DNA from 2 places in the Streptomyces sp. NBC_00569 genome. Region 1 is predicted to be linked to the other one. Evidence: riboswitches for the same ligand, from Rfam matches in the RefSeq annotation. Region 1 holds a riboswitch; the other holds the start of a gene.
What was found. A riboswitch is a leader RNA that binds a small molecule or an ion and turns the genes downstream of it on or off. The one in region 1 is predicted to bind ZMP and ZTP.

Region 1 (5,735 bases):
CCTCCCTTCGTCCCGCACACTCGCCGCCGATCTGGGCATCGCCCGCAACACGGTCGCCGATGCCTACGCCGACCTCGTCGCCGAGGGCTGGCTCACCGCGCGCCAGGGCTCGGGGACGCGCGTCGCGGAGCGACCGGTCGAGGCGCCCCGGCCGGCCTCGACCCGCGGGCGGCGCGCTCCGGCCGGCCTCCGCCACGACCTGCACCCCGGCACCCCCGACCTCTCCTCGTTCCCCCGCGCCGAATGGCTCAAGGCCTCGCGCCGTGCCCTCAACGCCGCCCCGAACGACGCTCTCGGTTACGGCGATCCCCGCGGCCGCATCGAACTGCGCACCGCACTCGCCGGCTACCTCGCCCGCGCCCGAGGCGTCCACGCCGACCCGGACCGCATCGTCATCTGCTCCGGCTTCGTCCACGGCCTGATGCTGCTCGGCGAGGTGCTGCGCAACAGGGGCGTGCGCGACGTCGCCGTGGAGACGTACGGGCTCGACGTCCACTGGGACGTCCTGACGCGGTCCGGCCTGCGCACCCACCCCCTTCCCCTCGATCAACTCGGCACCCGCACCGATGAGTTGGCGACCGGCGAACCGGATGTGGGCGCCGCGCTCCTGACCCCCGCCCACCAGTTCCCGATGGGCGGGGCCCTGCACCCCGACCGCCGCACCGCCGTCGTCGACTGGGCCCGCCGCACCGGCGGACTGATCCTGGAGGACGACTACGACGGCGAGTTCCGCTACGACCGTCAGCCTGTCGGCGCCCTCCAGGGACTCGACCCCGACCGCGTCGTCTACTTCGGCACGGCCAGCAAATCCCTCGCACCCGGCCTGCGCCTCGGCTGGCTGGTGCTGCCGCCCTCCGTCATCGGGGAGGTGATCGAGGCGAAGGGCGCCGCCGACTGGTCGTGCGGCGTCCTCGGCCAGCTGACCCTCGCGGAGTTCATCGACTCGGGCGCCTACGACCGCCATGTCCGCGGTGCCCGCCTGCGCTACCGCCGCCGCCGCGACCAGCTTGTCGCCGCCCTCGCCGAACGCGCCCCCGACGTCCGCGCCACCGGAATCGCCGCCGGCCTGCACGCCGTCCTCCAACTCCCGCCCGGCACCGAACAGTCCGTGGTCCGCGCCGCCGCCTGGCAGCGACTGGGAGTCTCCGGCCTCTCCAGCTTCCGCCACGACGCGGCCACCACCGAACCACCCTTGGACGCCCTGGTGGTCGGCTACGGAACCCCACCGGACCACGCCTGGACAAGCGCGCTGGAGGCCTTGTGCCGGGCGCTGCCATAAGGGACCGGCATCGGGCGGCAGGCGTCTCGGGTCGGGTCGGGGCGGCCAACGTCCGGCGCGGCCAAGGTTCGGGTCAGACCCGGGCCGGTGCGGACGCGTCCTCCACCGGTGCCTCCCCGAAGCGCGCCAACGCCAACGCCCCCGCCACGGCCACCACGAATCCGAGAACCGCCAGCCAGCCCAGCCCCTCGCGCGTGCGATCCCCGAGCCAGATCACCCCGACCAGCGCCGGCCACACCGTCTCGCCCACGACCATCCCCGCCGTGGCCGTGGTGACCGACCCCTTCTGCAACGCCGAGGTCAGCAGCAGAAACGCCGCACCCCCACCGAGCAGCAGTGCGTACGTCGCCGGATTGCTCAGCAGCGCGCCGGGCGACACGTCGTCGATGAGCCGTACCGACACCTCCACCACCCCGAACCCGAACCCCGAGCCGAGCCCCAGCGCGAGCGCCCGGCCCCGCCCCGGCAGCCGCCCGGCCACCGCCCCGATCAACAGCACCCCGAGCGCCGTCCCCAGCATCGCGTACCGCAACGTGACCGAACCGGTCTCCTCTCCCTCCGTCCCGGACGCCAGCCCCAACATTGCGAGCCCCGCCACCACCAGCCCGACAGCGCCCCACTCGACGCCGCTCAGCCGTACGTCCAGCAGCCGCGTGGAGACCACCGCCGTCACCGCCAGACTCGCGGCGAGCGCCGCCCCGACGGCGTAGATCGGAATGGACCGCAGCGCCACGACCTGCAACACGAACCCGAGCAGGTCGAGCCCCAGCCCGGCGACATAACGCCACTGCCGCAGCGCCCGTAGCAACAGCGCGGCGTCGACACCGGACCCCGTCCCCGGCTCCGCGGCTCGCGCGGCCATCGCCTGCAACACGGAAGCCGTACCGAAACAGACCGCCGCCCCGAGCGCGCAAAGCATTCCAAGAAGCACAAAGCGACTGTAGAGGTTGTGCCTACGCCGACCGGCCGGTGAGCGGCTCCCCGTCCGGGGGCGCCCCCGTCAGTGGCCGGACCACGAGTGGGCCGCCCGTGCGCCGGAGGCGCACCACCGTCAGACCGCCAGGACCGCCCGGAGCCGGTCGAGCCCCCAGTCCAGGTCCTCTTTACTGATCACCAGAGGGGGAGCGATCCGGATCGTGCTGCCGTGGGTGTCCTTGACCAGGACGCCCTTGGCCATCAACTTCTGCGAGATCTCCCTTCCCGTCCCGTACGACGGATCGATGTCGATCCCCGCCCACAGCCCGCGTCCCCGCACCTGCGTCACCTTGCCCGTGTCCGTCAGCAGCCCGAGCTCCGCGTGGAGATGCTCGCCCAGCTCGGCCGCCCGCTGCTGGAACTCCCCGGTGCGCAGCATCGCGATGACCTCGAGCGCCACCGCACAGGCCAGCGGATTCCCGCCGAACGTCGACCCGTGCTCACCCGGCTTGAACACCCCGAGCACCTCACTGCTGGACACCACCGCCGACACCGGCACGACCCCACCGCCGAGCGCCTTGCCCAGCACGTACATGTCGGGCACCACGCCCTCGTGCTCACAGGCGAACGTCCGCCCGGTCCGTCCGAGTCCCGACTGGATCTCGTCCGCGATGAACAACACGTTCCGCTCGCGGGTCAACTCCCTTACCGCCGGCAGATATCCGGCCGGCGGTACGAGGACACCGGCCTCGCCCTGGATCGGTTCGAGCAGCACCGCGACGGTGTTCTCGGTGACAGCGCCGCGCAACGCCGTCAGATCGCCGTACGGCACGATCTCGAACCCCGGCGTGTAGGGACCGAAGTCCGCGCGCGCCTCATGGTCCGTGGAGAAGCTGACGATGGTCGTGGTGCGCCCGTGGAAGTTGTTGCCCGCCACGACGATCTTCGCTCTCCCGTCGAGCACCCCCTTGACCTGGTACCCCCACTTTCTCGCCGTCTTCACGGCGGTCTCGACCGCCTCCGCCCCTGTGTTCATCGGCAGCACCATGTCCATGCCGCACAGCTCCGCGAGCTGGTTGCAGAACGCGGCGAACCGGTCGTGGTAGAAGGCCCGGGACGTCAGCGTCACCCGCTCCAGCTGCGCCTTGGCGGCCTCGATGAGCCGCCGGTTTCCATGGCCGAAGTTGAGGGCTGAGTAGCCGGCGAGCATGTCGAGGTACCGGCGCCCCTCGACATCCGTCATCCAGGCGCCCTCCGCCGTCGCGACCACGACGGGCAGCGGATGGTAGTTGTGCGCACTGTGCGCCTCGGACGCGGTGATGAAGGCTTCCGTTGCGGCATTCGGAGGAGTCACAGCAGTCACGGGATCTCCGTTCTTACAGCTCTGATGGCGCGAAGACGTGGGCTTGTGGCCCCTTCCTATCGTCGCTCGCATCGTGGACCGGGAAACCCCGTCCTGCGGCGCGCCCGGTAGTGTGGCCCGCAGGGCCGTGACTGGCGCGCTGGGATGGGACCGACCATCGGGGAGCGGCCTGTGAACTGTGTGCCGTGCGCCTGGGCCGACCCGTGAACCTCCTGCTCTCGACCTCGCTCGAGCAGAGGAGGTCCCATCCGTCCGGAGGTCCGTCATGTCAGAGCCCACCCTCTCCACCGAGTCCGTAGCGTTCCGCAGCGCCCTCGACGTGATCCGGGCTGTCGAGCCCCGCGTGGCCGACGCCATCGGCCAGGAGATCGCCGACCAGCGCGAGATGCTCAAGCTGATCGCCAGCGAGAACTACGCGTCCCCGGCCACCCTCCTCGCGATGGGTAACTGGTTCAGCGACAAGTACGCCGAGGGCACCGTCGGCCGCCGCTTCTACGCCGGCTGCCGCAACGTCGACACCGTCGAGGCCCTCGCCGCCGAACACGCCCGCGAGCTCTTCGGCGCCCGCCACGCCTATGTACAGCCGCACTCCGGCATCGACGCCAACCTCGTCGCCTTCTGGGCCGTTCTCGCCCAGCGCGTCGAGGCGCCCGCCCTGGAGCTGGCCGGCGTTCGCAACGTGAACGACCTCTCCGACGCCGACTGGGCCGAGCTCCGTCAGGCCTTCGGCAACCAGCGCATGCTCGGCATGTCCCTGGACGCCGGCGGCCACCTCACCCACGGCTTCCGCCCGAACATCTCCGGCAAGATGTTCGACCAGCGCAGCTACGGCACCGACCCGCAGACCGGCCTCGTCGACTACGAAGCCCTGCGCGCCACCGCCCGCGACTTCAAGCCGCTGATCATCGTCGCCGGCTACTCCGCCTACCCCCGCCTGGTGAACTTCCGCATCATGCGCGAGATCGCCGACGAGGTCGGGGCGACCCTCATGGTCGACATGGCGCACTTCGCGGGCCTGGTCGCCGGCAAGGTCCTCACCGGCGACTTCGACCCGGTGCCGCACGCCCAGATCGTCACCACCACGACGCACAAGTCGCTGCGCGGCCCGCGCGGCGGCATGGTGCTCTGCGACGACTCGCTCGCCGACCAGGTCGACCGTGGCTGCCCCATGGTCCTCGGCGGTCCGCTGCCGCACGTCATGGCCGCCAAGGCCGTCGCCCTGGCGGAGGCCCGCCGTCCCGAGTTCCGCGAGTACGCCCAGTCCGTCGTCGACAACGCCCGAGCCCTGGCCGAGGGCCTGACCCGCCGTGGCGCCACCCTCGTCACGGGCGGCACGGACAACCACCTCAACCTGATCGATGTCGCCACCTCCTACGAGCTCACCGGCCGCCAGGCCGAGAACGCGCTCCTCGACTCCGGCATCGTCACCAACCGCAACTCCATCCCCTCCGACCCGAACGGTGCCTGGTACACGTCCGGCATCCGCATCGGCACCCCTGCCCTGACCACCCGTGGCCTGGGCACCGCGGAGATGGACGAGGTCGCGGGCCTCATCGACCGCGTGCTCACTGCCGCCGAAGCGGGCACCACCAGCAAGGGCGCGCCCTCCAAGGCGCAGCACGTCCTGGACGAGAAGATCGCCGACGAGGTCTCCACGCGAGCGTCCGACCTGCTGAGCGGCTTCCCGCTCTACCCCGAGGTCGACCTCACCTGATCGCTTGACCGGCCCGTCACCAGCCGCACCGGCGGGTCGGTCAGTGCGTTCCCCCAGCCGTGAGAGCTGGAGAGCGCCTCTCAGGAATCGATCAGCTGCTGCCGTGGTCCCGCGTCGGGCGGGGTCCCACCCGTCCCGCGACGACCCGGCAGCCTGTCGGCCAGGGGCCGCAGCACCAGAGCCAGCGCGGCGCCCGCCACCAGCCCCGGTATCGCCCACCACCAGTCCACCCCGTCGTTCGGCCCGGCTGCCGAGGCCCGCGCGCCTGAGGACGACCCGGTATCGCGACCGTCGGCTGTCGGAGCCGGAGCTCCACCCAGCGCTTCCTTGGACCGGTCGGGTGACTGCCAGGGCGCCGGGAAGATCGGACTCCCGCCCTTTTCGGACCGCGCGCCCATGACCCCGAGATCCTTCAGGAGCGCGCGCAGCTCCGCAGGCTTACGGGCCTTGTGCCAGTACCCGTT
Region 2 (5,735 bases), 3.5 Mb from region 1:
CCACCCCTACGGCCTGCCCGATCTGCGCGCCGCCGTCGCCGAGCGCTACACCCGACGGGGCCTCGCCACCCTGCCCGAACAGATCCTGGTGACATCCGGCGCGCAGCACGCATTGACACTGGTCCTGGGACTGCTGAGCAGCCCCGGCGACCGGGTCATGGTCGAGAACCCGTCCTACCCGAACGCCCTCGAGGCGCTGCGTCGTGCCCGGCTGCGCACCGTGTCCGTCCCGGTGACCGAGAGCGGCTGGGACATCGAGATCACCGAATCGACCCTCCGTCAGGTCGTGCCCCAACTGGCCTACCTGATCCCCGATTTCCACAACCCGACCGGCTGCCTCATGCCCGAACACGAGCGGGCGCGCGTCCTGCGCGCGGCGGAGCGGTCCGGTACGTGGCTGGTCATCGACGAGACGCTGGCCGACCTCGCGCTCGACGTCCCCCCGCCGCCTCCCTTCGCCTCCCACGCCGCGAAGTGTGGCACCGGCCGGGTCGTCAGCATCGGCTCGATGAGCAAGACCCACTGGGGCGGCCTGCGCATCGGCTGGCTGCGCGCGCCCGCACGCCTCGTCACCGAACTCGCGGGCCAGCGCGTGGCCACCGACATGGGCGGATCGGTCGTCGACCAACTCCTGGCACTCGCCCTCCTGGACCGGGCCGACGGTCTTCTGTCGTCCCGAGTCGAGCAACTACGCGTGCAGCGCGCCGCGTTGGCCGCCGCACTGACCGATCACATGCCGCACTGGACCTGGCAACTGCCGCCCGGCGGCCTGTCGTTGTGGGTCGACCTGGGTGAACCGGTGGCCTCCGCGCTGTCCGAACGAGCCATCGACAACGGCGTCCGGATCGAGAGCGGCGCCTGCTTCGCCACCGACCCCGGCATCTTCGAGCAGCGGATGCGCATCCCGTACACGACCCCGGCGGACACCCTGCTCGAAGCCGTCCACCGCATGGCGACCGCGCTCGCCGCCGGCCTTCCGCCGGCGTCCGGCGCGCGACGGCCGCACTGGGTCGCCTGAGCATCGGAGGACGAGGGAGATCGCTGCATGGCGTACGGAGGTGAGCGTCCCGGGACCGGTCCGCTCTTTCGCCTCGCATGGCGTGGGTCCCACCACCCGGGCCGCCCCGTCGAGGACCAGTGGATCGCCCTCGACGGAGATGCGGACGGCGGCTGGTGGTTCGACGCGTACTTCCTCGGGTGCCTGCCGCTGGGGCAAGGGGCGCCGCGGGCCGCCGAGTTCGCCCGGTGGCTCCTTGCGGCGCCGCCGCCGGGCCCGTACGAGCGGGAGTTCACGCTGATCGACCGTGAATCGCAGGCCGGATCCGCGCGGATCGCCGCCGGTACGCTCCTGACCGTCGAGTTCCTCCTGGGCCGCGAGGAACCCGACGGTCCCGAGTATCTCCAGGTGCTGCCGTCGGGCGAGACGGCCGTACGGCACCTCGGCTTCGAGGTGTGCGCACCGCTGGAGTGCGCACCGCTGCCGCGCGCCGCCCTCGAGATGGCGGCCGCCGGACTTCTCGACGCCGCCACCGACCGGGGATCCCGGATGCGCGATCGGCGCGGTCCCGTCAGACGAGCGCGCGATCGAGGTCCGCACCGAGCTGGTGGTACGCCGCGGTGACCGTCTGGGCCAGGAGGACGGCGATGGTCATGGGGCCCACCCCGCCGGGGACGGGAGTGATCAGGCGGGCCCGCTCGGCCGCGGTGTCGAAATCGACGTCGCCGACGTTGCCCGCGTTGTAGCCCGCGTCGATCACGACCGCGCCGGGCTTGATGTCCTCGCCGCGGATGAGCCGGGGCCGGCCCACGGCCGCCACCACGATGTCCGCCTCCCGCACGTACGCGCTCAGGTCGGCCGTGCGGGAGTGGCAGTACGTCACGGTGGCGTCCCGGGCGAGCAGGAGCATCCCGGCCGGCTTGCCGAGGATCGCGCTCCGGCCCACGACCACCGCGTGCCGCCCCGCGACATCGACGTCGTACTCGTCGAGGAGCCGCATGATTCCGCCCGGTGTGCAGGAGACGAACCCGGGCAGTCCGAAGGCCATCGCGCCGAACGAGGTCATGGTGACGCCGTCGACGTCCTTCTCCGGGGCGATGGCCTCGAACGCCGCGCGTTCGTCGATGTGCGGGCCCACGGGGTGCTGGAGCAGGATTCCGTGCACCGACGCGTCCTGCGACAGCTCGCGGAGAGTGGCGACCAGCTCCGCGGTCGTCGTTTCGGCGGGGAGCTGGACGCGCCGCGACTCGATACCGGCCTTGGCGCAGCGGGCCTGCTTCATACGGACGTACGTGACGGAGGCGGGATCCTCACCCACCAGGACGGTCGCGAGGCAGGGCGCCGAGCCCGTACGCCTCACCAGCTCCGCCGCTCTGCCCGCGGACTCCTCGACGAGGCGCCGGGCCGTGCCGGTGCCGTCCATGAGGTGGGCTGTCGGTGTCGGGGACATGGTCGCCTCCCAGGCGTCATTGACCATTCGCCCAGGCGCACGGCATACATCGACCCTTTGGTCAGGCCGCTCCCCGGTGGTTCTCCACCCCAGCGCCAGTCACGGCCTGTCCGACACTGTAACGGTTTCGGTCAGCCGTGCGAGAGCCGCGGCCTCCTCGCTGCCGTCCTCGGCGCTGAAGACATGCACCACCAGGCCCGTCTCGCCGGGCGCGGCCGGTACGTGCAGCGTCTCGAAGTCCAGGGTGAGCAGCCCGGCCACCGGGTGCCTCAGGCGCTTGCGCCCCGCCGCGCACATCACGACCTCGCCGCTGTCCCAGATGCGCCTGAACTCCGCGCTGTGCGAGGTGAGTTCGGCGATGAGGCCCGCCAGTTCCGTGTCGTCCGGGTAGCGCCCCGACCAGACGCGCAGCTGGCCCACGGCCTCCGCCGCCCGGTCCTCCCACTCCGGGTGGACGACGCGCGAGGCGGGGTCGAGGAACAGGTACCGCGCGTTGTTGCGGTCGCGGCGGGCCGGCTCGGCCAGGCCGCCGATCAGCTCGGCGCCGAGCGCGTTCCACGCCACCACGTCCAGGCGGTGGTTCGTGGCGAAGGCCGGGAAGCCGGCCATGGAGTCGAGGAGCCGCCGCAGCATCGGGCTCACCCGGGCCTCGGGCGCGGGGCCCCGCCGGGCGCCTGCCAGGGTGGCGAGATGCCCGCGCTCCGCCGTGTCGAGGCCGAGCGCTCCGGCGAGCGCGTCGACGACCTCGGCGGACGGCTGAGTGGCGCGGCCCTGTTCCAGGCGCACGTAGTAGTCCACGCTGATCCCGGCGAGCTGCGCCAGCTCCTCGCGGCGCAGTCCCCGCACCCGTCGGCGGCGGCCGCCGGAGAGCCCGACGTGCTCCGGTGCGACGCGCGCGCGGCGGGCGCGGAGAAAGTCACCGAGACCGTGCTGCGAGCCGCCGGTGGTGAGGGTGGTAACCGCGTCCGTTCCCCCGATGTGGTTCACGCCGTCCATGGGCCCAAGTATGCGTGGTCCTCGCAGTACCAGGATCAGCGTTCCGCCGTTGACCAGGGTGCTGGCTGCCCGGACGCGCCCGGGCGAACGTGGTGGCATGAACGACACGACGCCTCGGCGGCCCAAGAAGATCCTCGTGGTCAGCGCCCACCCGGAACCCCGTTCGCTCAACTCCGCGTTGACCGACTTCGCGGTCGAGCACCTGCGCACGGCAGGACATGAGGTGAAGGTGTCCGACCTCTACGCGATGAAGTGGAAGGCGACGGTGGACGCCGACGACTTCCCCGAGCACACCGGAGCGGGCCGGCTGCACGTGATGGCCGACTCCGAGCGGGCGACGCTCTCGGGCGGTCTGTCGCCCGACGTCGCGGCGGAGCAGGAGAAGGTGCGCTGGTCGGACGCAGTGGTCCTGCAGTTCCCGATGTGGTGGTTCTCGGCGCCCGCGATCCTCAAGGGCTGGATCGACCGGGTCTTCACGAGCGGCTTCGCGTACGGCCCCGCGGTCCCGCCGCCGTACGGCGAAAGCTCCCTGCCGGGCAGGCGGGCGCTCGTGTCGGTGACCGTCGGCGCGCGCGAGTCGGCGTTCTCCGATCGAGGCATCCACGGAAGCCTCGACGACGTCCTGCACCCCGTCCAGCACGGCCTGTTCTGGTTCACCGGCATGAGCCCGCTGGAGCCGTTCGCGGTGTACAGCGCGAACGAGCTCCCCGACGACCGCTTCGTCACGGCACGGAAGGAGTACGCCCGACGGCTCGACACACTCTTCACGGCCACGCCGGTCCCCTTCCGGTCGCTCACGGGCGGGGACTACGACCACGACATGAGGCTCCTGCCGGGGGTGGAGACCCCGGGTGCGAGGGGGCTCGGTCTGCACGTCCGCGACCGGGGCTGAGGGCCTTCTCGACTACTCCCTTCTCGATTTGAACACGTTCAAATGTCTGCGCTAGGGTGGTGCCGACGCGATGAGGGGGCTCCATGAAGATCGTGATACCCGGCGGCACCGGGCAGGTGGGGACGATCCTGAAGCGTGAACTGGCCGAAGCGGGACACGAAGTCGTGGTCCTCACGCGGCGGCCGGTGCGCGAGGGGGAAACGCGCTGGGACGGCGAGACCCTGGGGCCTTGGGCCGAGGCCGTCGACGGCAGCGATGCCGTGATCAACCTCGCCGGACGCAGCGTCAGTTGCCGCTACACCCCCGCCAACCTCCGGGCCATGATGGACTCGCGCGTGCGGTCCGCCGAAGTCGTCGGCGAGGCCGTCGCCGCCGCCGCGCGACCTCCGAGGGTGTGGCTGCAGATGAGTACGGCGACCGTCTACGCCCACAGCTTCGCCGCACCGAACGACGAGGCGACCGGCGTGCTCGGCGGCGACGAGGCCGGCGTCCCCGGCTACTGGAGCTACAGCGTCGAGATCGCCAAGGCGTGGGAGCGAGCGCAGGAGCGGGCGGACACCCCGCACACCCGCAAGGCCGCCCTGCGCTCCGCGATGGTCATGAGCCCCGACCGCGGCGGCGTCTTCGACATCCTCCTGCGCCTGGCCAGACTCGGCCTCGGCGGTCCGGTCGCGGGCGGCGGCCAGTACGTGTCCTGGATCTACGACCGTGACTTCGCCCGAGCGGTCCGGTTCCTGATCGAACGCGACGACCTGGACGGGCCCGTGAACCTCGCCGCCCCAGAGCCGCTGCCGCAGCGTGACTTCATGCGCGCGCTTCGTACGGCATGGGGCGTCCCGGTGGGCCTGCCCGCGACGAAGTGGATGGCCGAACTCGGCGCGTTCGCGCTCCGCTCGGACACCGAACTCCTTCTGAAGAGCCGCCGCGTCGTCCCGGGCCGGCTGCTCGACGCGGGCTTCTCCTTCGACCATCCCGCGTGGCCCGATGCCGCCGCCAACCTCGCGCGGCGTGTACGCGGGGGACGTGACGTCACGCGGGACATGGCGGACGGACTGGTGTGAGGCGGGGGCCCGTCGGGCGACCCGCGTCGTCACCAGGGGAGCGGGCCCTCCGCGGCTACGTACGTGCCGGTCGGGCCGTCGGGGCCCAGCTGGGCCATGCGCACGATGATCTCGGCGCCCTCCTCGACGGTCTGGATGCCGGTGTGGGCGTTCAGGTCCGTCGCGGTGTAGCCGGGCTCGACCGCGTTGATCCGCATGCCGGGGAACGCCTTCGCGTACTGCACGGTGATCATGTTCACCGCCGTCTTCGACGCCGGGTAGGCGACTCCGGGATAGGCGTGGGTCGGCGTACCCGCGTCGGTGACCCGCGCCAGCGATGCCAGGCCGCTGCTCAGGTTG

Region 2: it holds a riboswitch for ZMP and ZTP, as region 1 does, so the genes downstream of both, OHO83_RS04080 (bifunctional 5,10-methylenetetrahydrofolate dehydrogenase/5,10-methenyltetrahydrofolate cyclohydrolase) here and OHO83_RS19675 (glycine hydroxymethyltransferase) in region 1, are expected to answer to the same signal.

What each region holds. Positions count from the first base shown of each region.
Region 1 covers NZ_CP107783.1:4,395,150-4,400,884, reverse strand. The annotation lists gene pdxR (MocR-like pyridoxine biosynthesis transcription factor PdxR) at 1-1,279, shown strand, start outside; gene OHO83_RS19685 (hypothetical protein) at 1,353-2,198, opposite strand; gene rocD (ornithine--oxo-acid transaminase) at 2,331-3,557, opposite strand; ZMP/ZTP riboswitch at 3,675-3,761, shown strand; gene OHO83_RS19675 (glycine hydroxymethyltransferase) at 3,823-5,271, shown strand; gene OHO83_RS19670 (hypothetical protein) at 5,352-5,735, opposite strand, start outside.
Region 2 covers NZ_CP107783.1:865,915-871,649, reverse strand. The annotation lists gene yczR (MocR-like transcription factor YczR) at 1-1,018, shown strand, start outside; gene OHO83_RS04085 (hypothetical protein) at 1,046-1,621, shown strand; gene OHO83_RS04080 (bifunctional 5,10-methylenetetrahydrofolate dehydrogenase/5,10-methenyltetrahydrofolate cyclohydrolase) at 1,569-2,447, opposite strand; ZMP/ZTP riboswitch at 2,470-2,560, opposite strand; gene OHO83_RS04075 (helix-turn-helix domain-containing protein) at 2,547-3,443, opposite strand; gene OHO83_RS04070 (NAD(P)H-dependent oxidoreductase) at 3,541-4,335, shown strand; gene OHO83_RS04065 (TIGR01777 family oxidoreductase) at 4,419-5,396, shown strand; gene OHO83_RS04060 (SDR family NAD(P)-dependent oxidoreductase) at 5,426-5,735, opposite strand, start outside.